2 regions of the Cryobacterium sp. TMT3-29-2 genome follow, and region 1 is predicted to be linked to the other one. Evidence: predicted binding sites of a transcription regulator. Region 1 holds the regulator's gene; the other holds the start of a gene.

What was found. Region 1 encodes HspR, which represses chaperone genes until heat shock. Its sites were predicted from a motif close to AAGTTGAGTCNNNNNGACTCAACTT; they were not measured.
Region 2: a site for HspR is predicted at 3,871-3,895, ahead of E3O67_RS04590 (ATP-dependent Clp protease ATP-binding subunit). Genes of this name have one in related genera too.

Annotation. Positions count from the first base shown of each region.
Region 1 covers NZ_SOGK01000116.1:6,629-19,381, forward strand. The annotation lists gene budA (acetolactate decarboxylase) at 1-689, opposite strand, end outside; gene alsS (acetolactate synthase AlsS) at 686-2,428, opposite strand; gene E3O67_RS13335 (LysR family transcriptional regulator) at 2,547-3,494, shown strand; gene E3O67_RS13340 (hypothetical protein) at 3,491-4,255, opposite strand; tRNA gene E3O67_RS13345 (tRNA-Gly) at 4,317-4,387, opposite strand; gene dcd (dCTP deaminase) at 4,458-5,054, shown strand; gene E3O67_RS13355 (hypothetical protein) at 5,273-5,794, shown strand; gene E3O67_RS13360 (MFS transporter) at 5,791-7,119, opposite strand; gene dnaK (molecular chaperone DnaK) at 7,306-9,174, shown strand; gene E3O67_RS13370 (nucleotide exchange factor GrpE) at 9,174-9,788, shown strand; gene E3O67_RS13375 (DnaJ C-terminal domain-containing protein) at 9,781-10,788, shown strand; gene E3O67_RS13380 (heat shock protein transcriptional repressor HspR) at 10,791-11,225, shown strand; gene E3O67_RS13385 (class I SAM-dependent methyltransferase) at 11,252-12,388, shown strand.
Region 2 covers NZ_SOGK01000033.1:7,936-24,493, forward strand. The annotation lists gene E3O67_RS04575 (universal stress protein) at 1-193, opposite strand, end outside; gene E3O67_RS04580 (primary-amine oxidase) at 230-2,182, opposite strand; gene E3O67_RS04585 (aminobutyraldehyde dehydrogenase) at 2,268-3,698, opposite strand; gene E3O67_RS04590 (ATP-dependent Clp protease ATP-binding subunit) at 3,944-6,133, shown strand; gene E3O67_RS04595 (zinc-dependent alcohol dehydrogenase family protein) at 6,202-7,248, shown strand; gene E3O67_RS04600 (NAD(P)/FAD-dependent oxidoreductase) at 7,306-8,772, opposite strand; gene E3O67_RS04605 (long-chain-fatty-acid--CoA ligase) at 9,058-10,749, opposite strand; gene E3O67_RS04610 (low specificity L-threonine aldolase) at 10,746-11,834, opposite strand; gene E3O67_RS04615 (ABC transporter permease) at 11,959-13,062, opposite strand; gene E3O67_RS04620 (ABC transporter ATP-binding protein) at 13,113-13,997, opposite strand; gene E3O67_RS04625 (SDR family oxidoreductase) at 14,085-14,768, opposite strand; gene E3O67_RS04630 (DUF6421 family protein) at 14,761-16,164, opposite strand.

The DNA.
Region 1 (12,753 bases):
TCCGGGGCCAGGTTGGCGTTCTTGAAGGCATCCGTCAGCGGCAGCTGAAGGCGCAGGTCGGTGCCGAGGCACAGGGCTGCGGTGCCGGAACGCAGCTTGAAGTCGAGCACGTGGCCGCCGGCCGTGCGGTCGTCGGTGACGAAGTGAGTGTGACAGCCGGGAACGCCGATGCCCTGCTCGTAGAGCGGGGTGCGGAAGCCGGCCACGACACCGGAGACGTTATGCAGTTCGATGATCGCGTCCTCGTCGGTGGCCTCCACCATGGGGCGGTAGGGCTTCTCCTGCTTGACGACCGTGCGCATCTTGATCCACTCGAAGTCGCCGTCGATGCGCAGGGCGTACATGTAGTTCTGCGATGCAGTCATCTTGTCGATGAACGTCGACGCCTCGGTGCGCACGATGTTCTGCGGCAGCGTGCTCTCGATGTGAGGGACGAAGTTCGTGACGACGGCGTAAGGCGTGTACGCGCCCAGGTCGGCCTTCGATACTCCGCCGTCGGCCCGCAGCTGATAGCAGGTGCCGTCGATGATCAGCATTTCGCCGTCGAGTCCGTTGAACGTACCGATGCCGAAGCTGCCGCGGCTGAGCAGGTCGGCTACGGTCATCTCGTCTTCATAGACGCCGTCGAGCAGCGCGCTCATCAGGCTCGTCTGGAAGATTTCGTGTCGGGTGACAGTGGATTTGCTCATTGCAATACATCGCTTTCCAGATCGGCCATCAGGTCATCTCTATTGTTGCGGTAGTCGACGTGCACGTCGATGATGCTTGGGCCCGGCTCGGCCAGGGCTTGCGCAAGGATGCCCGCGAAGTCGTCGAGGTGCGTGACCCGGTGGCCGTGGGCGCCGAATGATTCGGCGTAGGCGACGGCGTCGTAGTCGCCCAGCTGAACGCCGGAGGTGCGCCCGTACTTGCCCATCTGCTGGAAGGCCACCATGTCGTAGGTGCCGTCGTTGAAGATGATGTGCGTGAACGTGGAGCCGAGCCGCACGGCCGTCTCCAGCTCCATTGCGGAGTAGAGGAAACCGCCGTCGCCCGACACGGACACGACCGGGGTGCCCGGACGCACCAGCGTCGCGGCGATCGCCCAGGGCAGCGCCACGCCCAGTGTCTGCTGACCGTTCGAGAACAGCAGGGTGCGCGGGTGGTAGGTGCGGAAGTGCCGGGCCATGTAGATGGAGTGGGAGCCGACGTCGCAGAGCACCGTCGTGTCATCCGGGAGCAGCTCGCGCATCATCAGGGTGAGGTCGGCCGGGTGCACGCCCTCGGACTCGTCCCGGCGACCGGTGGGCTGGTCGGCGTGCGCGAGGCGGGCGCGCTGCTCGGCGACCTCGGTCGCGGCGGCGGCCGGCATGGTCAGACCTTCGATCTGGCGGGCGAGGGCGTCGAGGGTCTCGGCGACGTCGCCGCGCAGTTCGATGGTGGGGCGGTAGTAGTCGTCGAGGTCGGCGGAGAGCTCGTCGAGGTGGATGATCACACGCAGGTGATCCTTGTTCCATTTCGACGGCTCGTACTCGACGAAGTCGTAGCCGACGGTCAGGATCACGTCGGCCTTGTGCAGAAGGATGTCCCCGGGCTGGTTGCGGAACAGGCCCACGCGTCCGAGGTAGTGCTCTTCGAGCTCGTGCGAGATGACTCCCGCGGCCTGGAACGTCTCGACGACGGGCAGCCCGGCCACGCCCAGCAGGCGGTGCAGCGCCTCGACGGCCCGGTCCGAACCGGAACGGGCACCGGCGAGGATGACCGGGAACTTCGCATCCTTCAACAGGGTGGCAGCGCGCTGCACGCTCTCGGTGGGTGCGGCGCCGAGCTGCGGCACCCAGTGCGGATGTTTCATCGACACGGTCGTCGAGTCGGTGAGCACGTCGTAGGGGAGCACGACAGCGGCGGCGCCCTTGGGCTCCTGGGTTGCCTCGCGGAACGCATTCGCGATGGCCTCCGGCACGTTGTCGGCGACACTGACCTCTCCGGCGGACTTGGTCACGGCGGACAGCATGCCCACGGCATCCATGGTCTGGTGCGTGCGCTTCAATCGGTCTGCACGCGGGACCGCGCCGCACAGGGCGACCACCGGGTCACCCTCGGTCGTCGCCGTCAGGAGGCCCGTCGCGAGGTTGGAGGTGCCCGGACCGCTCGTCACCAGGACGACGCCGGGCTCGCCGCTCAGTCGCCCGACGGCTGCGGCCATGAACGCCGCATTCTGTTCGTGGCGCACCACGATCACCTCGGGCCCGTCGTCGACGAGAGCGTCGTAGACGGGGTCGATCTTGGCGCCGGGAACGCCGAAGACCCACTGCACGCCGTAGGCCTTCAGGCACTCGACCACGCGTTGGGCGGAGCGAGTGGACGACGCGGGGGTGCCGGCGTCCTGGCGTGCAAGCGTGACCTCGGACGTGTTGTCGTCGCTCTGAACAGATGAAGTGGTGGTCATTCGGATGCCTCCCGGCTCGCCGTGCTGAATCGGCCTCCCCTCAATCCTCGTTGCTCGTTCAATAAGAAACAACGCCGAGTGGCGATGCAAACGATCTGCCAATGAGATGCTTAGGCCCATGGACCTGAGACATCTCGAATTCTTCAGTGCCGTCGCCGGCGAGCTGAGCTTTACCCGCGCCGCGGACCGGCTCACCATCGCCCAATCCGCCGTCTCGGCCGGTATCCGCTCGCTCGAAAGCGAACTGGGTGTCGAACTGTTCGATCGCAGCCGCCGCCAGATCAGGCTCACTACGACTGGCGAAGTGCTGCTGCCGAGGGTGCGCGACGCCCTCGACGCCGTGAACGAGGTGCGCGATGCCGCCCAGGAGACCACCCGCGCCATCACCGGGTCCATCGTGATCGGGCTGATGACCTCGGTCACGCTCGTGAATGTGCCCCGGCTGCTCGGTCTCTTCCGCGCCGGCCACCCGGGCGTCGGCGTGCGGCTGCGCGCGGCCCGGCGGGGGTCGGCCGGGCTGGTGGACGAGCTTGTCTCGGGCGAACTCGACCTGGCCTTCCTCGCGCTCAGCGGGCCGGCGCCGACCGCGCTCCTAGCCGTGCCGATCGCTTCGTCGCCGATGGTGCTGGTGGTGCCGAAGGGTCACCGCCTCGCCCAGGCGCAGGCCGTGGAACTAGGAGACCTGGTGCCGGAGGAGTTCATCGATCTGCCGCCCGGCTACGCCAGCCGCCGGATCGTGGACGATGCCTTCACCGCCGCGGGCCTCGAGCGGCGGGTCATGATCGAGGTCTCCGACATCGGAACGGCCGCCGAATACGTGTCCAATGGACTCGGCGTGGCCCTGCTGCCCGAATTCACGGCCCAGGATGCTCTGGGCGTGCACCGGCTGCCCGTGGCGAACCTGCCCAACTTCACCGTTTACCTGGCGGCATCGCGCAAGCGGCGTGCGTCGGCCGCGGTGCGCGCGTTCGTCGAGCTCGCGCTCGCCGCCGATGAGGCGCAGGGCAGTCCTGCCGCGCACCCAAGTTCACTCCGACCTCGGGAACGCCCGGGCTCACGCTACTAGCGATCGAGCCCCGCCATGCGTTCCAGTGCGGCCCGCATGATCATCTGGGCCGGGTCGCCGATCACGTGATTGTTCAGGTAGAGGCTCTCCGCCCACGACAGGACCTCTGCTTTGGTGAGCCCGACGGCAGCCCAGTCCACGCCCGCCTCCGCGCGCGCTTTCGGCTCCCCGGTCTTCGGGTGCAGCCACACCCGGGCGATCGGGATGTCCGGATCCTCGTGTTCGGGGTTCCACAGGAGCGCGATCGGGTGATCGGGCCCGTCGAGATGCTCGTCGGCGATGTGACCGGAGCCGAGCCAAGGGAGCATCAGCTGCTCGCCTTCCAGCTCCACGTCGAGGATTTCGAGCGGGACCGGCCCGTAGTCGCGGGAGTACACCGGCAGCCCCACATGATGCCATTCGGCGGCCTCGTCCGCGTCTTCCAGCAGATCCGGGAGGCGCGGGGCGACGTGCAACACGAAGCCGGTCGCCCAGTCGACGAGGGCCTGGGTGTCGGCGGCCGGCCACGGGCTGTCGTCGCTCGAGGAGCCGTCGGCGTGGTGGAAGTGGTACTCGACGCCCTCTTCCAGGATATCCAGGTGGAACTCTCCGTCGTCGAAGCCGAGGAATATGCCGGCGACCTGCTCCTCGTCATCCCAATCGGCGTCGAACTCCGGGTGCCGGAAGCGTGGCGGCAGCGGGGGGATGTCCAGGGGCAACACGCCGAGGTCGAGAACAACCCGCAGCACGGAGTTGGGCATACGCAGTGTCGGGTCGGTCATGGTTCCGACGATACCGGAGGCCGCCGACGCGGCACATCATTCGGCCAGGGAGGTAAGGGAGAGCGGATGACGGGAATCGAACCCGCGCTATCAGCTTGGGAAGCTGAAGTTCTACCATTGAACTACATCCGCATGTCCGTCGAGCGGGCAAGCCCGCACCGGAAGTGCCAGCATATCAAGTCCGCGCCGTTAGGCTGGACCCGTGCTGCTCTCGGATCACGATATCAAGGCTGAAATCAACGCGGAACGAATTCGTCTGGAGCCGTACCAGGCCGACATGATCCAGCCGTCCAGCATTGACGTGCGACTCGACGGCTTCTTCCGCCTTTTCGACAACCACAAGTACCCCTATATTGATCCGGCTGAAGACCAGCCCGATCTCACCCGGTTGATCGAGACCGCCGCGGGCGAACCGTTCATCCTGCACCCCGGCGAGTTCGTGCTCGGGTCCACCTATGAAAAGGTCACCCTGCCCGACGACGTCGCCGCGCGCCTGGAGGGCAAGAGCTCGCTCGGCCGGCTCGGCCTGCTCACGCACTCGACCGCCGGGTTCATCGACCCCGGCTTCACCGGCCACGTGACGCTCGAGCTGAGCAACGTCGCCACCCTGCCGATCAAGCTGTGGCCCGGCATGAAGATCGGGCAGCTTTGCTTCTTCCGGTTGAGCTCGCCGGCCGAGCGCCCCTACGGCTCGAGCGAATACAGCTCCCGCTACCAGGGCCAGCGCGGGCCGACCGCGTCGAGGTCGTTCCAGAACTTCCACTGCACGGATGTGCGGGGAGCGCCTGAGGTCTCCTAGTCGAGTGCGCCCCGCCGTGAGCGTTGAACGAATACGACGGACATTTTACGCAAAACGGTCCTAAAACCCCGAAGAGAGCGCTTCCAGGCGAGAATCTCCGTCGAATTGGTTCGACGACGGGCTCGACTACCGCGGGCGGGCGGTCTCCACGGGCGCGACCACCGGGCCCGAGTAACCCGGTTCACACGGATGCAACACGCGCCCGGTAAAATCGGGCCATGACCACATCCGTGCCCAGCCTTGCCGAGGCGCTCGTCGCGCCGGGACCGACGCCCGAGTACCCGGGACGGATGCGCCGGTTCGGCCAGCTGGTCGGCGCCTGGGCGGCCACGGGGTCCCGCCTCGACGAGGCGTCCGGCGAATGGACCGGGCGTGAATTCACCTGGATCGTCGACTTCGTACTCGACGGGCGCGCGGTGCAAGACATCGAGGTCATCCCGAGCGAGTCGCACCCGTCAGGATTCGAGACCGTCGCCACGGCCCTGCGGGTCTACGACCCCTACGCCGGCGTGTGGCGGGTCAGCTACTTCGCCCCCGCATCCGGCGAATACTGCCACCTCGTCGCGACCCCGCACCGCAACGCGATGCGCCAGGACGGCACGGGCACCGACGGGCGTCCGATCCGCTGGAACTTCGCGTCGATCACGCCCGACGCCTACGCCTGGGAGGGCTGGGTCTCCAATGACGAGGGTTCCACCTGGGTGCTGGTCGAGCACAACGAGGCCACCCGCATCCGTTAGCCGATCTGGTCCTGATGCGCCTTCACCGGCAGCAGCAGGAGCAGTCCCACGAGCAGAACCAGCATGAGCCCGAGGATTCCCCAGTAGGTTTCGCCGAAGATCGTCACCATCAGGGCGAACATGGTCGGCGCCAGGAAGCTCACCGCGCGTCCCGTCGTGGCGTAGAGGCCGAAGACCTCGCCCTCCCGGCCGGCCGGGATCAGGCGTGCCAGGAAGGTGCGGCTGGCCGACTGGGCTGGCCCGACGAACAGCGTCAGGGCGAGGCCGGCGGTCCAGAACACGATCGGGCCGCCGTCGTGCAGCAGGAACACGACGCTGCCGAACACGATCAGGCCGATCAGGGCGGTCACGATGATCGGCTTCGCGCCGAGCCGGTCGTCGAGCGCGCCGGAAATGATGGTGGCCACGCCCGCGACGACGTTCGCGGCGATCGCGAAGATGATCACCTCGCCGGGCGAGAATCCGAAGACGGATGCCGCGAGCACACCGCCGAAGGTGAACACCCCGGCCAGGCCGTCACGGAAGATCGCGCTCGCGATCAGGAAGTACACCGTCTGGCGGCTGGTCTTCCAGAGCCGGGCAATGTCCTGCCCGAGCACGATGTAGGAGCGGAGAAAGCTCACCCGGGGCCGGCGCGCGGCGGCGGGGGAACGGTATTCGGGAACCGAGAACAGCACCGGCAGGGCGAACAGTCCGAACCAGGCAGCCGCGATCAGCATCGTGACCCGCACCGCGAGTCCGTTCTCGCCGGTCACCCCGAACAGGCCCACGTCGGGGCTGATGAAGCCGAAGTACACGATGAGCAGCAGCACGATGCCGCCGATATAGCCCATACCCCAGCCGAAACCGCTGACCTTGCCGATGGTGCGCGCGGTCGAGACCTGCGACAGCATCGCGTTGTAGTTGACGCTGGCGAACTCGAAGAAGACGTTTCCGGCGGCCACCAGAACAAGGCCGAGCAGCAAGAAGCCAGGCGACGCCTCGACGAAGAACATCGCCGCGGTGAGACCCACCACGATGAACGTGTTGACCCCCAGCCACAGCTTGCGCCGCCCGGAGGTGTCCGAGCGCTGCCCGGTGATCGGCGCCAGCACGGCCACCAACAAGCCGGCGATGGCGAGAGCCCAGCCGAGCTGGGCTGAAATGACGTCTTTGTCGCCGAAGGAGCTGCCCGTGATGTAAACGGTGAAGACGAAGGTGGTGACCACCGCATTGAACGCGGCGGAGCCCCAGTCCCAGAAGCTCCAGGCCACTACGCGGCGTCTGCTCGACTTGTCTGGCTGCACCTGGGCATCCGTGCTGCCCTGCTCCGCGATCCCGGTCATGCGCTGAGGCTAGTGGATGGGGGTAGCCGAAAACCATCGATCCCGCGAAATCTCAAAGTTGAGTCGTTCACGCTCAACTCTCAGGTGCGTGGCTTGACTCCAATTTGAGACACTGGCACACTTGAGCCAGCAACACTCAACTCTGAGAAATCGAGTTGAGAACATACTTTGAAGGAGAACGCACACATGGCCCGTGCAGTAGGCATCGACCTCGGAACCACCAACTCTGTGGTGGCCGTCCTCGAAGGTGGAGAACCCACCGTCATCGCAAACGCCGAAGGCTTCCGGACCACACCGTCCGTCGTCGCTTTCACCAAGGACGGCGAGGTGCTGGTCGGCGAGACCGCCAAGCGCCAGGCCGTCACCAACGTCGACCGCACCATCGCGTCGGTCAAGCGCCACATGGGCACTGACTGGAACGTCGCCATCGACGACAAGAAGTTCACGCCGCAGGAAGTCTCGGCCCGCATTCTGGCCAAGCTCAAGCGCGACGCCGAGGCGTACCTGGGCGACAAGGTGACGGATGCCGTCATCACCGTTCCCGCGTACTTCAACGACGCCGAGCGCCAGGCCACCAAGGAGGCCGGCGAGATCTCCGGACTCAACGTGCTGCGCATCATCAACGAGCCCACCGCGGCCGCCCTGGCCTACGGCCTCGACCGCGGCAAGGAAGACGAGCTCATCCTGGTCTTCGACCTCGGCGGCGGAACCTTCGACGTCTCCCTCCTCGAGGTAGGCAAGGACGACGACTTCTCCACCATCCAGGTGCGGTCGACCGCCGGTGACAACCGCCTCGGCGGCGACGACTGGGACCAGCGCATCGTCGATCACTTGATCAAGAAGTTCAAGGAAACCACCGGCGTCGACGTCTCCAAGGACAAGATCGCCAAGCAGCGCCTCAAGGAAGCCGCCGAGCAGGCCAAGAAGGAACTCTCGAGCAGCATGTCGACGAGCATCCAGCTGCCGTACCTCTCCCTGACCGAGAACGGCCCGGCCAACCTCGACGAGACGCTCACGCGCGCCCAGTTCGAGAAGATGACCGAAGACCTGCTCGACCGCACGAAGAAGCCGTTCCAGGACGTCATCCGTGAAGCCGGAGTCAAGGTCGAAGACATCGCCCACGTCGTTCTCGTCGGTGGTTCCACCCGCATGCCCGCCGTGTACGAACTCGTCAAGGCTGAGACCGGTGGCAAGGACCCGAACAAGGGCGTCAACCCGGACGAGGTCGTCGCCGTCGGCGCCGCACTGCAGGCCGGCGTGCTGAAGGGCGAGCGCAAGGACGTTTTGCTCATCGACGTCACCCCGCTGAGCCTCGGCATTGAGACCAAGGGCGGCATCATGACCCGCCTCATCGAGCGCAACACGGCCATCCCGACCAAGCGCAGCGAGACCTTCACCACGGCCGACGACAACCAGCCGTCCGTCGCGATCCAGGTCTTCCAGGGCGAGCGCGAGTTCACCCGCGACAACAAGAACCTCGGCACGTTCGAGCTGACCGGCATCGCGCCGGCCCCGCGCGGCATCCCGCAGGTCGAGGTCACCTTCGACCTCGACGCCAATGGCATCGTGCACGTGTCCGCCAAGGACAAGGGCACCGGCAAGGAGCAGTCGATGACCATCACGGGCGGATCCTCGCTCGCGAAGGAAGACATCGAGCGCATGGTGCGCGAAGGTGAAGAGCACGCCGCCGAGGACAAGCGTCGCCGCGAGGCCGCCGAGACCCGCAACACGGCCGAACAGCTCGCATACTCGATCGAGAAGCTGATCAAGGAGAACGACGAGAAGCTGCCCGAGGACGTCAAGTCCGAGGTTCAGGCCGACGTCGACGCCCTCAAGGCCGCTCTCGTCGGCGACGACGACGCAGCCGTGAAGACGGCCTTCGACAAGCTCAACGAGAGCCAGGGCAAGCTCGGCGAGGCCATCTACAAGACCAGCCAGGCGGATGCCGCGGCCGGCGCCCCGTCCGACTCCGAGCCCGCCGCCGACGCAGCCGGCTCCGACGAAGACGTGGTTGACGCCGAGGTCGTCGACGACGAAGACGAGGCCAAGAAGTAATGGCAGACGACACCAAGCGTCCTGAGGACGAGCCGTTTGAAGAGGGGGCATCCGCTGAGGGTGCCCCCGGGGCCGCCGCGGACGCAGAAGCCGTCAGCGGTGAGGACACCGAGGAGGCCTCCGCCGAGGGGATCGAAGAAGACGAGCTGACGGTCCAGGACATTCTGGACGCCGCCGCGCGCGAAGTCGACGAGCCCACGAGCGAGCACCTCGCCGACCTCAAGCGGGTCACCGCGGAGTACGCCAACTACCGTCGGCGCACCGAAGCGAACCGAGAGGTCGAGCGCGAGCGCGTCACGGTGGATGTCGTCAAGGGCCTGATCCCCGTGCTCGATGACCTCGACCGCGCCGAGAAGCACGGCGACCTGGTGGATGACTCGGCGTTCAGCACGATCGCCGCGAAGCTGCGGGCGAGCGTCGAGCGCCTGGGCGTGAGGTCCTTCGGCACGGTCGGCGAGCCGTTCGATCCGACCGTCCACGAGGCGATCTTCCAGCTGCCCACCGCCGGCATCGAATCGGAGACCGTCGGTGACGTGATCGAGACCGGCTACTTCCTCGGCTCATCGCTCCTGCGCGTGGCCAAGGTCGTCGTGCAGGTACCGAGCGATGGCTAGCCAGGACTGGTTCGATAAGGACTTCTACAAGGTCCTGGGTGTGTCGAAGGACGTCACCCCGGCCGAGTTGAAGAAGGCCTATCGCAAACTCGCCCGCAAATTCCACCCGGACTCCAACCCGGGCAACCCTGCGGCCGAGGCGAAGTTCAAGGAAATCAGCGAGGCACACTCGGTGATCGGCGACCCTGCGCAACGTAAGGAATACGACGCCGTGCGCGCGATGGGCGGCGGAGCCCGCTTCACCGCCCCGCGCCCCGGTGGCGGCCAGGCCGGAGGCTTCGACGATGTCTTCGGCGGCATGTTCGGTGGGGGAGCGCGGCAGCAACAGCCCGGCTACTCCTACGAGCAGGGCGGTTTCGACGACCTTCTCGGCGGCATGTTCGGTCGCGGTCAGGGTGGCGGCGGCTTCGGCACGTCGAGCGGCGGATTCCGCGGCTACGGCGGACCGACCCGCGGCCGCGACGTGATCGCGTCCACCACGGTCGACTTCATCACGGCCACACACGGTGACCAGATCACCCTGCAGACGCAAGACGGCCGTGCCATCAAAGTCAAGATCCCGGCCGGGGTGGCTGACGGGCAGAAGATCAAACTGCGCGGCCAGGGGCAGCACAGCCCCGACGGCGGCGAGTCTGGCGACATCGTGCTCACGGTGAACGTACGCAAGCATCCGGTCTTCGAACGTGACGGCCTGAACCTGCGGGTCTCCGTGCCGGTCACGTTCGTCGAGGCCGCGCTCGGCGCCACCATCGAAGTGCCGACGCTGGGTGAAGCTCCGGTCAAACTGCGCATCGCCCCGGGCACTCCGAGCGGACGCGTGCTGCGCGTCAAGGGGCGGGGCGTCGTGACACCCAAGGGCACCGGCGATCTGCTGGCGGAGGTGCAGGTTGCCGTTCCGTCACATCTGTCGAAGGACGCCGAGGAGAAACTCGCGGCCTTCGCGGAAGCGCTGCCGAAGGAGAATCCGCGCGACGAGCTCCTTGCGAAGGCGAGAGACTGACGGTGGATGAGAACACCCGGGTTTTCGTGATCTCGATGGCCGCCGAGCTTGCGGGCATGCACCCGCAAACACTGCGCCAATACGATCGCCTGGGGCTGGTGAGTCCCGACCGCACCCCCGGTCGGTCTCGCCGATACTCGATGCGGGATGTGGCTAAGCTTCGCGAGATTGCGGAACTCGGTGCTGCGGGCGTGAGCCTGGAGGGCATCCGTCGCATCATCGAGCTCGAGGACCACGTGCGCACGCTCGAATCGCGACTGCGCGAATTGGAGTCTGCGCTGGCCGATGAACTGCTCAACCGTCCGGGTCGGCGCGTCTTCGCCGCCGGCTCGGCCGGTGAGGTCATCTCGATGCGGGCCGGAACGCGCACGCGCCGGTCCAACCAGATCGTGATCTGGCGCCCCCTGGGTTCCCGCTCGACCAATGAAGACAAGTAGCCGCACTCGCGGGCTAGCCTGAGGGAATGTCTGATTTTTCCTTTGACCGCCTGAGGCGTTTTCCCGATGTGGAAGCGGACAACCTCTTCGCCGTGGATGCGAGCGACCGGCTGATCCTCGACGAGGCGGCAGGTGTGCTGGCCGGGGCCGGGGCCGGCGAGGTCGTGGTGATCGAGGACCGGTATGGGGCACTCACCCTGGGCGCGGCCGCGCTGGCCGGCGCGCGAGGCATCCGGGTGCACCAGGATGCGCTCTCCGGGGAGATGGCGCTCTCGCTCAACGCGGCTGACGCCGGACTTGCCGAAACCTACCGCTCCCTTGACCTGGGCGAAGAGCTGCTGGCGAACGCGCGGGTGGTACTGATGCAACTGCCGCGCAGCCTGGCGGCACTCGATGAGTACGCGGACGCCATCCGTCGTTTCGCGGCACCGGATGTACTCGTGATCGCCGGTGGGCGGATCAAGCACATGACGCCGGCCATGAACGAGGTGCTGCGCCGGCATTTCGGTGAGCTTCGGGTCTCACCGGCCCGGCAGAAGTCGCGGATTCTCAGGGCCCAGGCGCCGATCTCCACCGAGACGCAGGCTGCGGTATCCACCTGGCCAATTTCGGTGACGTACGCCGATCTCGGGCTGACCGTCTGCGCTCACGGGGCCGCGTTTGCCGGCGCGACCATCGATATCGGGACGCGCTACCTGCTCGAGTTCGTCGATCGTATGACGACGGATGCCCGGAGCGCCATCGACCTCGGCTGCGGTACCGGGGTGCTCGCCGCCGCCCTCGCCCGGAGGCGTCCCGCCCTGCGGGTGATCGCCACGGACCAATCGGCTGCGGCCGTCGCCTCCGCGCAGGGCACCATGGTGGCCAATGCGATCGCGGACCGGGTCACGGTTGTCCGGGATGACGCGCTCCAGAGTCAGGAGGCTGCATCGGCGGATCTGATTGTGCTGAACCCGCCCTTTCACATCGGCTCCTCGGTGCATGCCGGCATCGCGCTGAAGCTCTTCGAGGATGCCGGGCGGGTGTTGCAGCCCAGCGGTGAGCTCTGGACGGTGTGGAACACCCACCTCGGGTATAGGCCGGCATTGACCCGACTGGTTGGGCCCACTCACCAGGTAGGGCGGAATGCCAAGTTCACCGTCACGGTGTCGACCGGCCGCTAAGGCGTGATGGCGACCGTCATGGCTGCCGATCGTCGTCGTGCGGCGGCTCTCCATGGGGGCGCGCAGCCGACACGCCCGGGATGCTGAGGGGAGTTGCGCGCCCTCAGCATTCACCGTAATGTCATCTAAGTCACCCCACAGGTTCGGAAAGCCGCAGAGCTTACCGGCCTCAAGTGGGACGAAGGTTTTAGTTTCTGTTCTCATGTCTACCCGCTGAGGGAGCATTTGAAGAGAAGCCAAGATGGTAACTCTCTCCGACTGGTCCTCCGGTCGAGTGTGTGGATTCCTTTGAATGTGCTTCGGCGCACTCGAAATGTGCTGCTCACCTCGACTTGACAGGAATTGGCCGGGCAGCTAACTTATAC
Region 2 (16,558 bases), on a different contig from region 1:
CGAGCAGCGCCTGGTAGTCGGGGGAGGACACGGCGCCGACCCGGGCCGGGACGGTGGACGAATGATGCGGAAGCACAAGGCACAGACGCAGCTCGGAGCGGGTCAGGCGCGCCAGCGCGACACCCAGCTCGACGGTGTCATTGCCCCGTTCGGTCGCTTCGTAGGCGACGACGTAGTTGGCTACTCGGGTCACGCTGGTTTCTCCCTCGGTTCGCGACGGGTGTCGCACTCAGTGGTCATGGTGGTCTGCGTCGTGCGCGTGCTGGGCGTGCTCGTCCGGCGCACAGTGCGCCGGACGCGGTTCCACATCGAGCGACGGATTGCGGTCGAAGAAACCGACCGGCTTGAGCCAGAACGACACGGTATCGACGGCCATGATCGGCCACTCCTCCGGCCGGGTGATGTGGTGGATGCCGAAAACATACCAGAGCACGACATCCGCGTTCCGCACCGGCCGTCCGGCCTGGATCCACTCGGGTAGGCCGTGGTCGACCGCGCTCTGGTTCACGAACTCGCCGCACGGCCAACGCTCGGTCTCGTCGTTCGGGGTGACCCAGACCGTGTGCCCGATCACCTGGGCGCGCTGGAGAGCGGGCGCCGAACGGTCGAAGAAGGAGGGGATGGCGCCGCCGGGCACCAGCTTGTAGGACACCGGCGTGCCGAGGCCGTTGAGCAAGTTCTCGTTCACGACCTTCCAGGCCCGCTGGGTGTCCCAGTTGTAGTCGTCGAACCCCTCGGTCTCGATCGGGGTGTTCTGCTGCGTGAGCGCGAGGCCGAGCGGGTTCGCGGCGCTGATCGGCTCGACCTGGGTCTCGGTGCGGAACACCGTGTTCTCCGGGCCGTCGACGTCGAGGTCCATCCGGGCCACGATGAAATGCTGGTGGAACGGCGCGTAGGTGCGCGTGTCGACCAGGGTGCCGTTGGGGTGCGGCTGGCCCTCGTCGAGGTGGGTCACCACCATGATTCCGGTGGCGCGCACCTCGCACTCCATGTTGCCGTCCTGGTAGAAGCGCCAGTAGACGAGGTACTCGTAGTTCGCGACCGTGACGTGGAAGGACACGACGAGCCGGCGCATCCGTCGCACCTCGGCACTGCCGTTGTGGTCGACGTGCTTCCAGAGCACCGCGTTGTCTTCCTCGTGGATGCAGAACGCGTTCGGGATGCTGTACGGCTCGCCCTTGCTGTTGTGCAGCACGGCGTCGAGGTAGCGGATTTCGCCCAGGCAATCGCAGCCGAGTTCGAGCGAGGTGGTCATGAAGCCCAGACCCCACTCGCCGACGTCGAAGGCCGTGCGGCGGAAGTGGTCGACACTGGGGTCGCGGTACGGCACGACCATCTCCGCGAACGACAACCGGTTGGCGATGGGGCGCACCCGGCCGCCGTCCCGGTAGCCCACGGTGTGCAGGGTCATGCCTTCTCGGTAGTTGAACCCCACCCGCAGTGACCAGTTCTGCCACTGCACCAGGTTGCCGTCGAGTGTGAAGCTCGGGCCGTCGGGCTGCACGATGTCGAGCGGCGTCAGCGTCGGGCGCTCGCTTCGATCCCGGATGCGCCGGGGCACCAGGTGCGGCACGTATTCGCCCATTCCCGCCGGAGGTTCGACCGTGAACGAGTCCTCGACCTCGAGCAGTTCCATGCTGTTGACGTCGAGCACGAAGTGGAGGCCGCTGACCGGCCCCGCGTAGGGGTTGGCTTCCGTGGATGCCCGCACCCAGACGTCCGACCAGCCCAGGCGGCGGCCGCGGTACCGGTCGGGGATGACGGCGTTGCCGTAGGTCCAGGTGTCGATGAAGACCAGGTCGAGGTCGGTGATCCCCCGGCGGGCGAGGGCGGCGATCACGTCGGGGTGGGCGCGGAGGGCGGCGTCGGCCTCCTCCCACTCGTCGACGGTGAAGTTCGCCTGCATCCCCGGAACGGTGTCCCACTCGAGCAGGGCGTCGGTCGTGAGCGACACGACGCCGACCCAGGTGGTGTTCTCGGCACGGTTGAGCACGACCAGCCGGGCGCGACGGTCAGGAACCGCTCCCGTGGCCGCGAACCCGGCGACGGCGCTCCGGGAGGGCTCGACCAGCTCGATCGAGGTGAACCGCCACCCGTCGGCGACGCCGCGCTCACGGGCGAGAACGGCCACGGCGGCGGTGAACTCAACGGCGGACAGCGGGTCGAGCGGATGGAATGTCAACGATCTTCCTCTGTTCTCCATGAATCGGGCGGTCTGTGGTCGGGCTTCTGGGTCGAGCCTGTCGAGACCCGGTTGTCGAGGCCGGTTATTCGAGCGCGCTCATCACATGCTTGATCCGGGTGTAGTCCTCGACGCCGTACATCGACAGGTCCTTGCCGTAACCGGACTGCTTGAACCCGCCGTGCGGCATCTCGGCGGTCAGCAGGATGTGGGTGTTGATCCACACCGCGCCGAAGTCGAGGTCGCGGGAGACCCGCATGGCCGTGGCGTGGTCGCGAGTCCAGACGCTGGACGCCAACGCATAGTTGACATCGTTCGCGAGCGTGACCGCGTCCTCCTCCGAGCTGAAGGGCTGCACCGTGATCACCGGGCCGAACGTTTCCTCCTGCACGATCGCATCCGTTTGCCGCACCTGGGTGACAACGGTGGGCTCGAAGTAGAAGCCCTCGGTACCGACCTGGTGGCCGCCGGTGGCGATCACGGCGTGGTCGGGCAGGGCGGCGACCTTCCGCACGACGTCGCCGAAGTGGTTGACGTTGTTGAGCGGACCGAAGTAGTTGTCGGCGTCGTCGGCCGACCCGGTGGTGCGGCCGCGGGCCTCGGCGACGAAGGCCTCGACGAACTCGTCGTGGATCGACTCGTGCACGAGTACCCGGGTGATGGCCGTGCAGTCCTGCCCGGCGTTGTAGAAGGAGAAGTCGGCGATGGCGGCGGCGGTCTTCGCCACGTCCACGCCGGCGAAGACCAGGGCCGGCGCCTTGCCACCGAGCTCGAGGTGGGCCCGCTTGAGCGTCTTCGCGGCGCCTGCGGCGACGGCCATGCCGGCCCGCACGCTGCCGGTGATCGAGACCAGGCCCGGCACCGGATGCTCGACGATCGCGGCCCCGGTCCCGCCGTTTCCGAGCACGATGTTCATCACGCCGTCGGGGAGGATGCCCTGGCTGATCCGGGCGAGTTCGAGGGTCGACTCGGGGGTGGTGTCGCTGGGCTTGAGAACGAGGGTGTTGCCGGCGGCCAGCGCCGGGCCGATCTTCCAGATCGCCATCAGGAAGGGGAAGTTCCACGGGGTGACCTGGCCGACCACACCGATCGGCTCCCGGCGCACCCAGGAAGTCATGCCGGGCAGGTATTCACCGGCGGACTTGCCCTCGAGCAGGCGGGCGGCACCCGCGAAGAAACGCAGCTGGTCGGCACCGGCCGCGACCTCGTCGGCGGCGATCGTGGCACGGGGCTGACCGGTGTTGCGGTGCTGGGCCTCCACGATGGCGTCGCTCTCGGCGTCGATCGCGTCAGCGAGGCGCAGCAGCGCGCGCTGTCGTTCGGAGGGGGTTGTGCGCCCCCAGGTGCGGAAGGCGCTCTTCGCGGCGGTCATCGCATCGTCGACGTCGGCCGCTGTGGACACCGGGGCCAGCGCGACCAGGCGTCCCGTCGTGGGATCGACGATGTGAAGCAGCTCGGTGCCGGCGGGAGCGACGAAGCGGCCATTGATGAAGTTTTTAAGGGTGGGGGTGGCCACGGGCCTGATCCTCTGCGCTGAGTATAGAAACGGGTCTTTTGTTCGGTAAGTATGGCATCCGACAGAGGAATCCGGATACCCCGGGGGAAATTGAGTCGTGACGGGGGGTGCAGGCGGGCCTTGCGGGCCCGTTCGCCCCCGAACCGCTGGCGCGTTTTCCCGATGTCCTCTAAACTTGAGTCCATCAGACTCAGCTTTTCCACCGACCTGCGGCGCGAGCGGCCGGCCCGAGAGAGGATCCTCCGATGCAAGCAGGTCAGCAACCGCCCCAGGACGAAGCGAAGACGGCGCTGCAGCAGTACGGCGTCAACCTCACCGAGATCGCCAAGAGCGGCAAGCTCGACCCGGTGATCGGGCGGGACGCCGAAATCCGCCGGGTCAGCCAGGTGCTCACCCGCCGCACCAAGAACAACCCGGTGCTGATCGGGGAACCCGGCGTGGGCAAGACCGCCGTGGTGGAGGGCCTGGCCCAGCGCATCGTGGCCGGCGACGTGGCCGATTCCCTCAAGGGCAAGCAACTGGTGGCCCTCGACCTGGCGGCCCTGGTGGCCGGGGCGAAGTATCGCGGTGAGTTCGAGGAACGGCTCAAGGCCGTGCTCAAGGAGATCAACGACGCGCAGGGCCAGATCATCACCTTCGTCGACGAACTGCACACCCTGATGGGTGCCGGCGGCGGCGAGGGCTCCGTGGCTGCCTCCAACATGCTCAAGCCCATGCTCGCGCGCGGCGAACTGCGCCTGATCGGCGCGACCACGCTCAACGAGTATCGCGGATTCATTGAGAAGGATGCCGCCCTCGAGCGCCGCTTCCAGCCGGTGCTGGTCGACGAGCCGAGCGTGGAAGACACCGTGGCCATCCTGCGCGGCCTCAAGGAGCGCTACGAGGCGCACCACAAGGTGTTGATCGCGGACGCGGCACTGGTGGCCGCGGCATCCCTCTCCAACCGGTACATCACGGCCCGCCAGCTGCCCGACAAGGCCATCGACCTGATCGACGAGGCCGCCAGCCGGCTCAGGATGGAGATCGACTCCGCCCCGGTGGAGATCGACGAGCTGCGGCGCAGCGTGGACCGGCTCAAGCTGGAGGAACTCGCGCTGAAGAAGGAGAAGGACGACGCGTCGAAGGCCCGGCTGGAGAAGCTGCGCGGCGACCTCGAGGATCGTGAGCTGAAACTGACCGAGCTGCAGACACGCTGGGAGAAGGAACGCGCCTCGCTGAACCGGGTCGGCGGGCTCAAGGAGCGGCTCGACACCGCGCGCAGCGCGGCGGACCGGGCCGAACGGGAGGGCAACCTGGAGAAGGCGTCCCGGCTGCTCTACGGCGACATCCCCAAGATGGAGAAGGAGCTCGCCGCGGCCGAGCAGGCGGAGTCCGACGGGCCGCGCATGGTCAATGATCAGGTCACCGCCGAGGACATCGCCGCAGTGGTCGCCATGTGGACGGGCATCCCGGTGGGCCGGCTGCTGCAGGGCGAGACGGAGAAGCTGCTGAACCTCGAGGGTGAGCTCGGGCACCGCCTGGTCGGGCAGAGGCAGGCCGTGCGGGCGGTCGCCGACGCCGTGCGCCGCAGCCGAGCCGGTATCTCTGACCCGGACCGGCCGACCGGTTCGTTTCTCTTCCTCGGGCCGACCGGCGTGGGCAAGACAGAGCTCGCGAAGGCGCTCGCCGAGTTCCTTTTCGACGACGAGAAGGCGATGGTGCGCATCGACATGAGCGAGTACGGGGAGAAGTTTTCCGTGTCCCGCCTGGTCGGGGCGCCTCCCGGCTATATCGGCTATGAGCAGGGCGGGCAGCTGACCGAGGCCGTGCGCCGCCGCCCGTATTCGGTGATCCTGTTCGACGAGGTGGAGAAGGCGCATCCGGAGGTCTTCGATGTCTTGCTGCAGGTACTCGACGACGGCCGGCTGACGGATGGCCAGGGCCGCACCGTGGACTTCCGCAACACGATCCTGGTGCTGACCTCGAACCTCGGGTCGGCGTTCCTGATCGACCCGGTGCTCAGCCGGGAGGAGAAGGAGGCTGCCGTGCAGACGCTCGTGCGCCAGACGTTCAAGCCCGAGTTCGTCAACCGTCTCGATGACATCGTGGTGTTCCAGACGCTGTCGATGGAGGACCTCGGCCAGATCGTCGGGCTGATGGTGGACCGGCTGGAAAAGCGGCTGGTCGAGCGCCGGCTCGAGCTGGGGGTGACCCCGGATGCCCGCACCTGGCTGGCGGAGCGCGGCTACGACCCGATCTACGGCGCCCGCCCGCTGCGCCGGCTGATGCAGACCGAGATCGATGACAAGCTGGCGACCGCGATCCTGTCGGGCGCCGTGCGGGACGGCGACACGGTGCGCGTGGACTTGGCGCCGGACGGGGACTCGCTCAGCGTCGCCTCCGCCCCGCTGCTGGTTTCGGACCCGGTCGACCTCGACGACGACGCGCTGTTGTAGGGCTTCCCGTCGCCGCCGCTCCCCTGGCCGTCGGGAGACGGTCAGGTGGGCGGGCTTAGGCTTTGACCATGCGTGCAACAGTGATTTACGGGGAACGGGACATCCGCCTCGAAGAAGTATCCGATCCGATTCTCTCCACCGGCGGTGACGCCATCGTGCGCGTCGTCGCAGCCTGCGTCTGTGGCTCAGACCTCTGGCCCTACCGGGGAATCCAGCCCACCGAGGAGCCGAAACGAATCGGCCACGAGTTCGTCGGCATCGTCGAGGAGATCGGCGCCGACGTGAGCCGGATCAAGGTCGGCGACTTCGTCATCGCGCCGTTCTACGACTGCGACAATACCTGCATCAACTGCCAGAACGGCACCAGCACCTCCTGCCTGCACGGCGGCTGGTGGGGCTCGGACGACCAGCTCGGCGGCTTCGCCGATGGCGCCCAGGGCGAGAAGGTGCGCGTGCCGCACGCCGACGGGTCGCTCGTGGCGACGCCGACGCTGCCCACCGACGCCCAGGTTCCCGGTCTGCTGACCCTCGCCGACGTCATGGGCACCGGCCACCACGCCGCGGTCTCCGCCGGTGTGACCGCGGGCAGCACGGTCGTCGTCGTCGGCGACGGCGCGGTCGGCCTCTGCGCCATCATCGCGGCCAAGCGGCTCGGGGCATCCCGGATCGTGGCCATGTCGCGCCACCCCGAACGCCAGGTCGTGGCCCGCGAGTTCGGCGCCACCGACGTCGTCGAGGAGCGCGGCGAGGCCGGTGTGGCCCGCATCCGTGAACTCTTCGACGGCATCGGCGCGGACTGCGTGCTCGAGTGCGTCGGCACCAAGGAATCGATGGAGCAGGCGATCGCGTCGGCCCGTCCCGGCGGAATGGTCGGCTATGTCGGCGTGCCCACCGGCGGACCGATCGAGGTTCGCCCGCTGTTCGGGCGGAACGTGGGTCTGAACGGCGGCGTCGCATCCGTACGCGGTTACGCGGAAGAGCTGCTGCCGGAGGTGCTCTCGGGCGCCATCAACCCCGGCCGCGTGTTCGACCTGCAGCTGCCGCTGTCCGAGGTCGCCGAGGCCTACGCCGCCATGGACGAGCGGCGCGCCATCAAGGTGCTGCTGCGCCCGTAGGCCGGAGATCGGGCTTGTCGGGCATCTCGACAGGCTCGATCACCGCGACCGGCTCGATCACCGCGGGATTGGCGCGGCCACCGGGGCAGGCGCGGCCACCGGGGCAGGCGCGGCCACCGCGACCGGCTCCGGCGCCTCCAGCAGCAGACGACGGGCCGTGAGGCCGATGACCGCGCTGTAGGTGGGGTAGGCGAAGCGCACCCCGGCCAGGGTGGCAACGTCGACTCCGGCGGCCATCGCCGTCGTCACGGACTGGATCACCTCGACCGCGTTCTCCCCGGTGGCGTGGGCGCCGAGGATCAGTTCCCGCCGCCGGTCGGCGATCAGCTTGAGGAACCCCAGGTTCCGGCCGTCGATCACAGCGCGGTCGAGCTCGGAATAGGGCACTGTCGCGACGACGCAGTGCGGGTCCCGAGCCCTGGCCTCCTCCTCGGTGAACCCCACGCCCGCGTAGTCGGGGTCGGTGAAGCCGCCGGCAGGGAGCAGGTGGTGCGGCGTTCTGCGATTGGCGCCCAGCACCGCGTTCTCGGCGGCGGCTTCACCCTCGAACTGGGCGGCCTGCACGAGCATGTCCCGTCCATTCGCGTCGCCGACGGCGAAAATGTGAGGCACGACGCTCCGGAAGTACAGGTCCACCGGGATCGCCGAACGTTCGGTGGTGATGCCGGCCTGATCGAGTCCCAGGTCGTCGACATCCGCTGGCCAGCCGGTGGACATGATGACGGCATCGAAGTCGGCGGACTGCCCCGCTCCGTTCTCGCGCCAGGACAGGGTGAGGGTTCCGTCGGCTTGCTGCTGGATCGCGGTCACCGTGTCAATTCCCGTGTGCACGGCCACACCCTGCCGGCGGAATGCCGTCGACACCGTGTCGGAGATGTCGGAATCCGATGCCGTCAGGATGCGCGGGGCGACGTCGAGCAGGGTCACCGCCGAGCCGAAGGAGCTGAACACCGTGACTAGTTGTGCGCCGGTGTTGCCGGCGCCGATCACGGCGACCCGTCGGGGAAGGGCCGGCAGCTTCAGGATGTCTTCCGGGACTGTCGCCAGGTGCGCCCCCGGCACGGGCAGGCGCCGAGAGTGCCCGCCGACGCAGACCAGGAACGTGTCGGCGGTGAGGATGCGGCCGGTGTCCAGGACCACGGAGTGCGGATCGATGAATCGCGCCCGGCCTTCCAGAACCAGTTCGATTCCCGAAGCCTCGAACCGCTCGGCCTCGCTCTTGATCGAGCGTACCTTGTTCACCCGCGACTGCACCCGATCGACCATGGTGGCCCAGTCGATGCGCGGGTCGCTGACCACGATTCCATAGGTATCCGCCGTGCGCACCTCGCGCATCAGGCGTGCCGCCTTGGCGAGCACCCGCGTCGGCACGCACCCCGTGTTCACGCAGGTTCCGCCGAGCCGGTCGGCCTCCGCCACGGCGACGCGGGCTCCCAGTTCGGCGGCCCGGAGCGCTGCGGCCGTTCCAGCCGGCCCCGCGCCGATGACGACGACATCGAAGTGGTCAAGAGTGTTTCTGGTCATCGTGGTCTCCACCGGTGGTCACTCCTGAGAGCGCCCGGACGCTTGTCCGAGAAAAATAGTCGGATGACATTTTTACCTGACGGGGCTGTGGAGTTACTGTGTCGGGGCGGGGATCTCGACAGGGATCTCGACAGGCTCGACCGCCGGTGCGGCTCGATCACCGAGCCGCCGAGACCTCCGGCGTGCGAGTGCGGGTGAATTGTCGGTGTGGCGCGTACTGAACGACGATTCAAGCGCACGGGCGAGCCGGAGGTCGGCTGATCGGGCTGCGGGGGAGCCCGGGCGCTACTCCTCGATCAGACCCGCGCGCACCTCGCGGCGCAGCACCTTGCCGATCAGTGACCGGGGCAACTCGTCGACCGCCACGACGGTGCGGGGCACCTTGTAGGCGGAGAGCCGGGTGCGGCAGTAGGTGCGGATGGCGTCCACGTCGAGGGTGGCACCCGGCGCCAGCACCACCGCGGCGGCCACGTCTTCGCCGCCGTTCGCGCTCGGCAGCCCAACGACGGCGGCGTCGGCGACATCCGGATGCGACAGCAGGGCCGCCTCGACCTCGGAGGGCGCCACGTTGAAGCCGCCGGTGATGATGAGCTCCTTGATGCGGTCGACGACCGTGACGAAGCCGTCGGCGGAGACCCGCACGATGTCGCCGGTGCGCAGCCAGCCCCCCTCGAGCAGGGTCTTGGCGGTCTCGGTCGGCTGGTCCCAGTAGCCGGAGAAGACCTGCGGGCCACGGATGAGCAGCTCACCCTCTTCCTCGATTCCGCGGTTCACGGTGGGGTCGTCCGGGTCCACCACGCGGATCTCGGTGCTCGGGAACGGCACGCCCACCGTGCCGGGGCGTCGGCTGGGGCCCATCGGGTTGCCGACGGCGATCGGCGAGGCCTCGGTCATGCCGTAGCCCTCGACCAGCAGCCCGCCGGTGGCGGCCTCCCAGCGTTCCACGATCGACACCGGCAGGCTCATCGCGCCCGAGATGGCGTAACGAACGCTGCGGAGGCTCACATTCTTCGCCGCCGCGGCCTTCACGAGGCGGTCGTAGATCGGCGGAACGGCCGGCATGAACGTGGGTGGGGTGCGCCGGGCCGCATCGAGCAGCAGTCCCTCGTCGAACTTGGGGAACAGCACGAGCCGGGCGCCGGTGGCCATCGCGAAGGTCAGGCACAGGGTCAGGCCGTAGGCGTGGAACATGGGCAGGACCGCGTAGAAGACTTCCTCGCCGGGACGCAGCCCCTGCACCCAGGCCTCGCCCTGCAGGGCATTCGCGCGCAGGTTGAAGTGGCTGAGGATGGCGCCCTTCGGGGTGCCGGTGGTGCCGCTGGTGTACTGGAGCGCGGCCGTGTCGGTGACCTTCGGGCGCGGGTGGCTGTGGCGCAGCTTGCGCGAGCCGACGATGCCGGCCCAGGTGAAGGCATCCTTGCCCAAGGGGCCTGAGGTCAGGGCGTCGCGCGACTCGCGGGCTTTCGCTATCGGCAGTTTGAGCAGGAGCCGCTTGGCGAGCGGCATCGCCTCCGTCAGGTTCACCGCGATCACGGTGCGTAGGCCCAGGTCGGCGGGGAAATCGGTGACGGTCTTGTAGATCTTGTCCCAGACAATCACGACGCGGGCGCCGTGGTCCTCGAACTGGTGCCGGAGCTCGCGCTCGGTGTAGAGCGGGTTGTGCTCGACCACGATCGCGCCCAGGCGCAGCACGGCGTAGAAGGCCACCACATGCTGCGGGCAGTTCGGCAGTACCAGGGCCACCCGGTCGCCGGGCTTGACGCCGAGGCGCAGCAAGCCGTTCGCGGCGCGGGAGATCTGCTCGCCGAGCTCGGCGTAGGTGGTGGTGGCGCCGAAGAAGTCGAGTGCCACACTGGGGCCGAACCGGCGCGCGGAGGTCTCGATCATGTCGGAGAGCGTGTCGGTCGGCTCTTGGATGGTGCTTGGAACGCCGGGGGCGTAGGAGCCGAGCCAGGGTTTGTTCTCGAAGACGTTCATCGGGCTGCCAGCTCTCGGATCAGGGCCGCGACGAATGCGTCGATGTCGGCCTCGTCGGTGTCGAAGCCGCACATCCAGCGCACCTCGTTGGTCGCAGGGTTCCAATCGTAGAACCGGAAGTGCCCGCGAAGGCGATCGGCCACGCCGGGCGGCAGGATCGCGAAGATCGCGTTGGCCTGGGTGTTCTGGGTGAAGGACAAACCCTCGATCTGACCGGCGGCGATGCCGGCCTCGAGAGCGGTGCGCATCCGTTGGGCCATGGCGTTGGAGTGGCCGGCGTTCCGCAGCCAGAGGTCGCCGCCGAGCAGCGCGATCAGCTGGGCCGAGATGAAGCGCATCTTCGAGGCCAGTTGCATGTTCAGTTTGCGCAGGTAGATCAGGCCGGCGGATGCCTCCGGGTTCAGTACCACGACACACTCGCCGTACATCATGCCGTTCTTGGTGCCGCCGAAGCTGAGCACGTCGACGCCGGCGTCGCGGGTGAAGGCGCGGAACGGCAGGCCGAGCGAGGCGGCGGCGTTGGACAGGCGGGCGCCGTCCATGTGCAGCTTCATGCCGTGGGCGTGCGCGTGGTCGGCGATGGCCTGCACCTCGTCGACGGTGTACGCGGTGCCGAGCTCGGTGGTCTGGGTGATCGACACGACCAGTGGCTGAGCCCGGTGCTCGTCGCCCCAGCCCCACGCCTGCTGGTCGATCAGAGCGGGGGTGAGCTTGCCGTCGGGGGTGTCGACGGTGAGGAGCTTGATGCCGGCCACCTTTTCGGGGGCGCCCGCCTCATCCGTGTTGATATGGGCGGTGGATGCGCAGATCACGGCGCCCCAGCGCGGCAGCATCGACTGCAGGCCGATCACATTGGCGCCGGTGCCGTTGAAGACCGGGAAGGCCTCCACGCCCGCGCCGAAGTGTTCGGCGAAGACCTGCTGCAGCCTGGCCGTGTAGACGTCTTCGCCGTAGGCGATCTGGTGCGCGCCGTTGGCGGCGACGATCGCGTCGAGGATCTCGGGATGCACCCCGGAGTAATTGTCGGAGGCAAACCCGCGCGAGGAAAGGTCATGGAGTTGAGTCACCACTCCATCTTTGCGCATCCGTCTGCCTCGGTTCTGTGCGCTCGGTGTGCGAATTCGACGGAGATTGTGCCTTGAAACGGTGTTTTCGGGCCGAAACGCGGCCGTCAGGGCACAATCTCCGTCGAATTGGTTCGGGGTCGGGTCAGCCGCGCAGGGCCTGGCGCAACGTGACGCGGGCTCCCATCCGGAGCAGGGAGTTCGAGTAGATCCGGGAGCCCAGCAGGATGACCACGGCCGTCGATGCGAGCAGGATCGCCAGCGAGAGCAGCGGCTCCCACCAGGCGGCGGTGCCGAGGAAGATGCGCATCGGCATGCCGACCGGGGCCGAGAACGGGATGTAGGACATGATCGCGAGCACGGTGGGGTTGTCGTTGAAGAAGATCACCAGGAAATAGGGAATCATCACGAGGAACAGCACCGGCGAGGTGGCCGAGCCCACGTCTTCCTGGCGGGAGACCATCGAGGCGGTCGCGGCGAACAGCGCCGCGAGCATGATGAAGCCGAACGCGAAGAACACGGCGAACCAGAGGATCGACGGCCCGACGGTGCCCAGCAGGCTGATTTGGCCGGTTGTGGCCATGCCGATCGCCACCAGCGAGCTGATCGCCACGATCTGCCCGAAGGCCATGATGCTGTTGCCCACCACCTTGCCGCCGAGCAGAGCGCGCACCGGAATGGTGGTCATCAAAATCTCGACGACCCGGGTCTGCTTCTCCTCGACGACGCTCTGCGCGATGGTCGAGCCGAACGTGATCGCCGACATGAAGAAGACCAGCCCGAAACCTAGCGAGACGAGGTAGACCAGGCCGTCGCTCTGCCGCGAGGTCGGCTCCAGCACGCTCACTGCGGGCGTAACGCTCAGGGCCGCGAGCACGCCGACCGGCGGGGAGCTGAGGGCGATGACGCGCACGCCGAGCAAGGCATCGGCTCGGGTGGACGGAACGACCGCAGCGGAAACGGTGCCGTCCCGCACCAGGTCCTCGGCAGTGGCGACGTCGTCGGCCTTCACCGTCGTGAACGACTCGGTTTGCTCCACGATCTGGGCGGCGGCACCGACGACGGCCACCTTGGGCAGGGTCTGGTTCTGGCTCGCGATGCTGCCGGCGACGACGGAACCGATCGAGATGAGCAGCAGGATGCCCGTGGAGACCAGGAACGCCTTGCTGCGCAGCCGCGCCACGATCTCGCGGGTGGCGACGAGCCACACGCTCCGGGCGAAGCTCGGGGCCGGGTACCGCGGGCGCACCTGCGCACGGTCGGTGTGCGGCGTGCCGGTGAGGTCGTTCCGGGGCGTGCTCACTGAACGACCTCCTTGAAGATGGTGGCGAGGCTGGGGCGCTGCTGGCTGAACGACGTGACCGGGCCCAGGTCGAGAGCCTGGCGCAGGACGGCCTGGCTGGCGGCATCCGTTTCGGTCTCGAACACGGCGACCCCGTCGGAGAGGTCGAGCACGGAGATGCCGGGCACGGCGCGGATCCACTCCGCGGTGGCGGCCGTGCGGAGTTCGAACCGGGGGCTGCTGTGTTGTTCGCGCAGCTGCTCGCGGGGGCCGTTCGCCCGGATCTCGCCGTCGGCGATGATCACGACGTCGTCGCAGAGACGCTCGACGATGTCGAGCTGGTGCGAGGAGAACAGCACCGGCGCGCCCTGGGCGGCGAAGCCGGAGAGCACGCTCATGACCACCTCGACGGCGAGCGGGTCGAGGCCGGAGAACGGCTCGTCGAGCACGAGGAACTCCGGGTCGTGCACGAGCGCGGCCGCGATCTGGGCGCGCTGCTGGTTGCCGAGCGAGAGGGACTGCACCAGGTCGCCGGTGCGCTCGCCGAGTCCGAGCCGGTCGAGCAGCTCGGCGGTGTTGCGGCGGGCGGATGCCGGGCTCAGCCCGTGCAGGCGGGCCAGGTAGACGAGGTGCTCGCCGACCCGCATCTTCGGGTAGAGGCCGCGCTCCTCCGGCATGTAGCCGAAGCGGCGACGGTCGTCGCTGGACAGCGGAACGCCGTCTTGCAGCACCGTGCCGGAGTCGGCCGACAGCACACCGAGGATGATCCGCATGGTGGTGGTCTTGCCGGCGCCGTTCGCGCCGACGAAACCGGTCAGGCGTCCGCCGTCGACGCCGAAGCTCACGTCGGTCAGTACTTTCCGGGTGCCGTAGCGCTTGTTGATGGACCTGATTTCGAGCATGCCTACCCCTTCGAAGCCTGGTCCCACGCTAGCGTGCCGCGAGTTGCGGCCGGCCGGCTTCCGCTCTTCCCTCCAACTGTCAGCGGTTCACTCGGTCGGCGGGGCCAGGAGCATCCGGGAATTGTTGACGGATGCCGCGGGCGGGTCCCAGAGGGAAACGACCTCAGTCGCCAGCTCGGTTTCCAGCCCGGCGAGGGCACGCACGACGAAGACGACCGCCGCGGCATCCGAGCCTGCCTTGGCGAAGCCTTGACCGACCGCGCGGGTCCAGGTCTCGGCGGCGGCCTTCGCGGCGGCGTAGTTCGCGCCGCCCGGGGCGGGTTTGTCGACCGAGACACTGGATACGATCGCCAGGCGCCCGGCCGGCGAGGCCAGCAGGTCGTCGTTGAACGCGCGAGTGGTGTTGCGGAGCGTGGTGACGACATGCGCGTGCAGGAAGTCCCAGTCCTCGTCGGACTGGCCGGCCAGTCCGCCGCCGCCGCGCCAGCCGCCGACCAGGTGGATCAGGCCGTCGATGCGGCCGTGCTCGGCGTGCACGGCGTCGGCCAGCGCCGTGACCTCCGCGAGGACGCCGAGGTCGCAGACATACGTTTCGGCGCCGGTGACCTCGGCCTGGAGGCCCTGCAGGCGCTCGGCGTTGGAGCCGACCGCGATCACGCGCGCGCCGGCATCCGTCAGCGCGATGGCCACGGCGCGGCCGGCCGCGGTGGTCGCACCGGCAATGAGCACGGTGCGACCGGCAACGGCCCGGCCGGCAGCGGAATCAGTCACGCCCGGTGAGCCCGGCGGTCGACTCGATCACGGGCTTCATCTTCTTGTCGAGCGCCTCGAAGAACATCGACAGCGGGAACTCGTCGTCGAGCACGAGGTCGGTGTAGCCCTTCGGCGCGCCGGCGAGCACGTCCAACGGCAGGCCGCGAGCCCACTGCGACGCCGGGTTCGGCGTGAGCGTCTTCGCGATCATGTCGTAGGCGGCCAGCCAGTGGGACTTCTTCGGCCGGTCGATCGACTCCCAGTAGAGGTCGTCGATCTGCGCGCCGAGCGCGATGACGACGTCGGGCACGGCCGCCCAGTCGAAGGTGAGCCGGGTGTCTGTCCAGTGCAGCACGTGGTGCTGGTGCATCCACGCGAACAGCAGCTGCCCGCCCAGCCCGTCGTAGTTGCGCACCCGGCTGCCGCTGATCGCGAACCGGAAGATCCGGTCGAAGATCACGGCATACTGCACGAGTTTCGCGTGCCTGCGCGCCTCCGGACTCGCATTCTCGTCGCGTTCGATCGTGACCGATTCGCGGAATGCGGTCAGGTCGCAGCGCAGCTCCTCGAGCGAATAGAGGAAGAACGGCATCCGCTGCTTGATCATGAACGGGTCGAACGGCAGGTCGCCGCGCATGTGCGTGCGGTCGTGGATGAGGTCCCACATGACGAAGGTTTCCTCGGCCAGGTGCTGGTCGTCGAGCAGCGCCGCCGCGTCGGCGGGCAGTTCGAGACGCGTGATCTCGGCGGCCGCGCGCACGACTCGACGGAACCGGGCAGCCTCGCGGTCGGCGAAAATCGCACCCCAGGTGAAGGTGGGAATCTGGCGCATGGCGACGGTCTCGGGGAACAGCACGGCCGAGTTGGTGTCGTAGCCGGGCGTGAAGTCGAGGAACCGGATCGGCACGAACAGACCGTTCGTGTACTCCTGCTCGAGCTCGTCGATGAACTCCGGCCAGATGACCTCGATCAGCACGGCCTCGACGAAACGGTTCGTGCTGCCGTTCTGGGTGTACATCGGGAACACGACCAGGTGACGGATGCCGTCGGCCCGCTGCTGCTGCGGCTGGAACACCATCAGGGAGTCGAAGAAGTCCGGCACGCCGAAGCCCTCGCTGCACCAGCGGGTGAAGTCCACGTTCACGGCCGTGAGGTAGGCGGCGTCGTGCGGGAACAGCGGGGCGAGCTCGTCGATGGCTGCGACGATCACGTCGACGTGCGCCGCGGCATCCGTGTGGGCGTCGGCGACGGGAATCGAGCCGTCCTGCGCTTGGCTGGCCTGCAGCGCGGTGGCCGCGGACTTGAGGCGGAGCCAGGCCGGGTGGGTTGCCGGGTCGGCGGCGACGGTGCTGGCGGCATCCTCTAGAACCTCGGGCTCACCGACCAGTGCATCTTGCGCAATGTAATTCGACATGGGAACCTCCGTTCTTCGTGAGTGCCGCGGTCGCGGCGGGGTGGTGCGGTGGTGCGGGCTGGAGCCGTGCAGCGTGCGTTTCGGTGCCATCCGGCGCCACGGTCCAGAGTAGCGGGAGGCCGCGAGCGTTTTCTTGCCATAACTCGCAACGAATCGCCGTGTTCCCGCCCTTCGCTCGCCGAAAACCCCCGTTCCGGTCGAAAGTGTCCGTTCCGCGGGTCACTCTCGACCGGAACGGGCACGGTCGGGTGAGCGCCGCGGCCCGCCGCCCGCGGCTCAGACGTCGAGAATCGCCGATAGTGCCGAGTGACGCCGTCCCGCCGGCGATTGTGGGCGCAAACGGCGACTCTCAAGGCAGGGGTCGACCGCGCGGACGGCTCGACCGGCGGGGTCG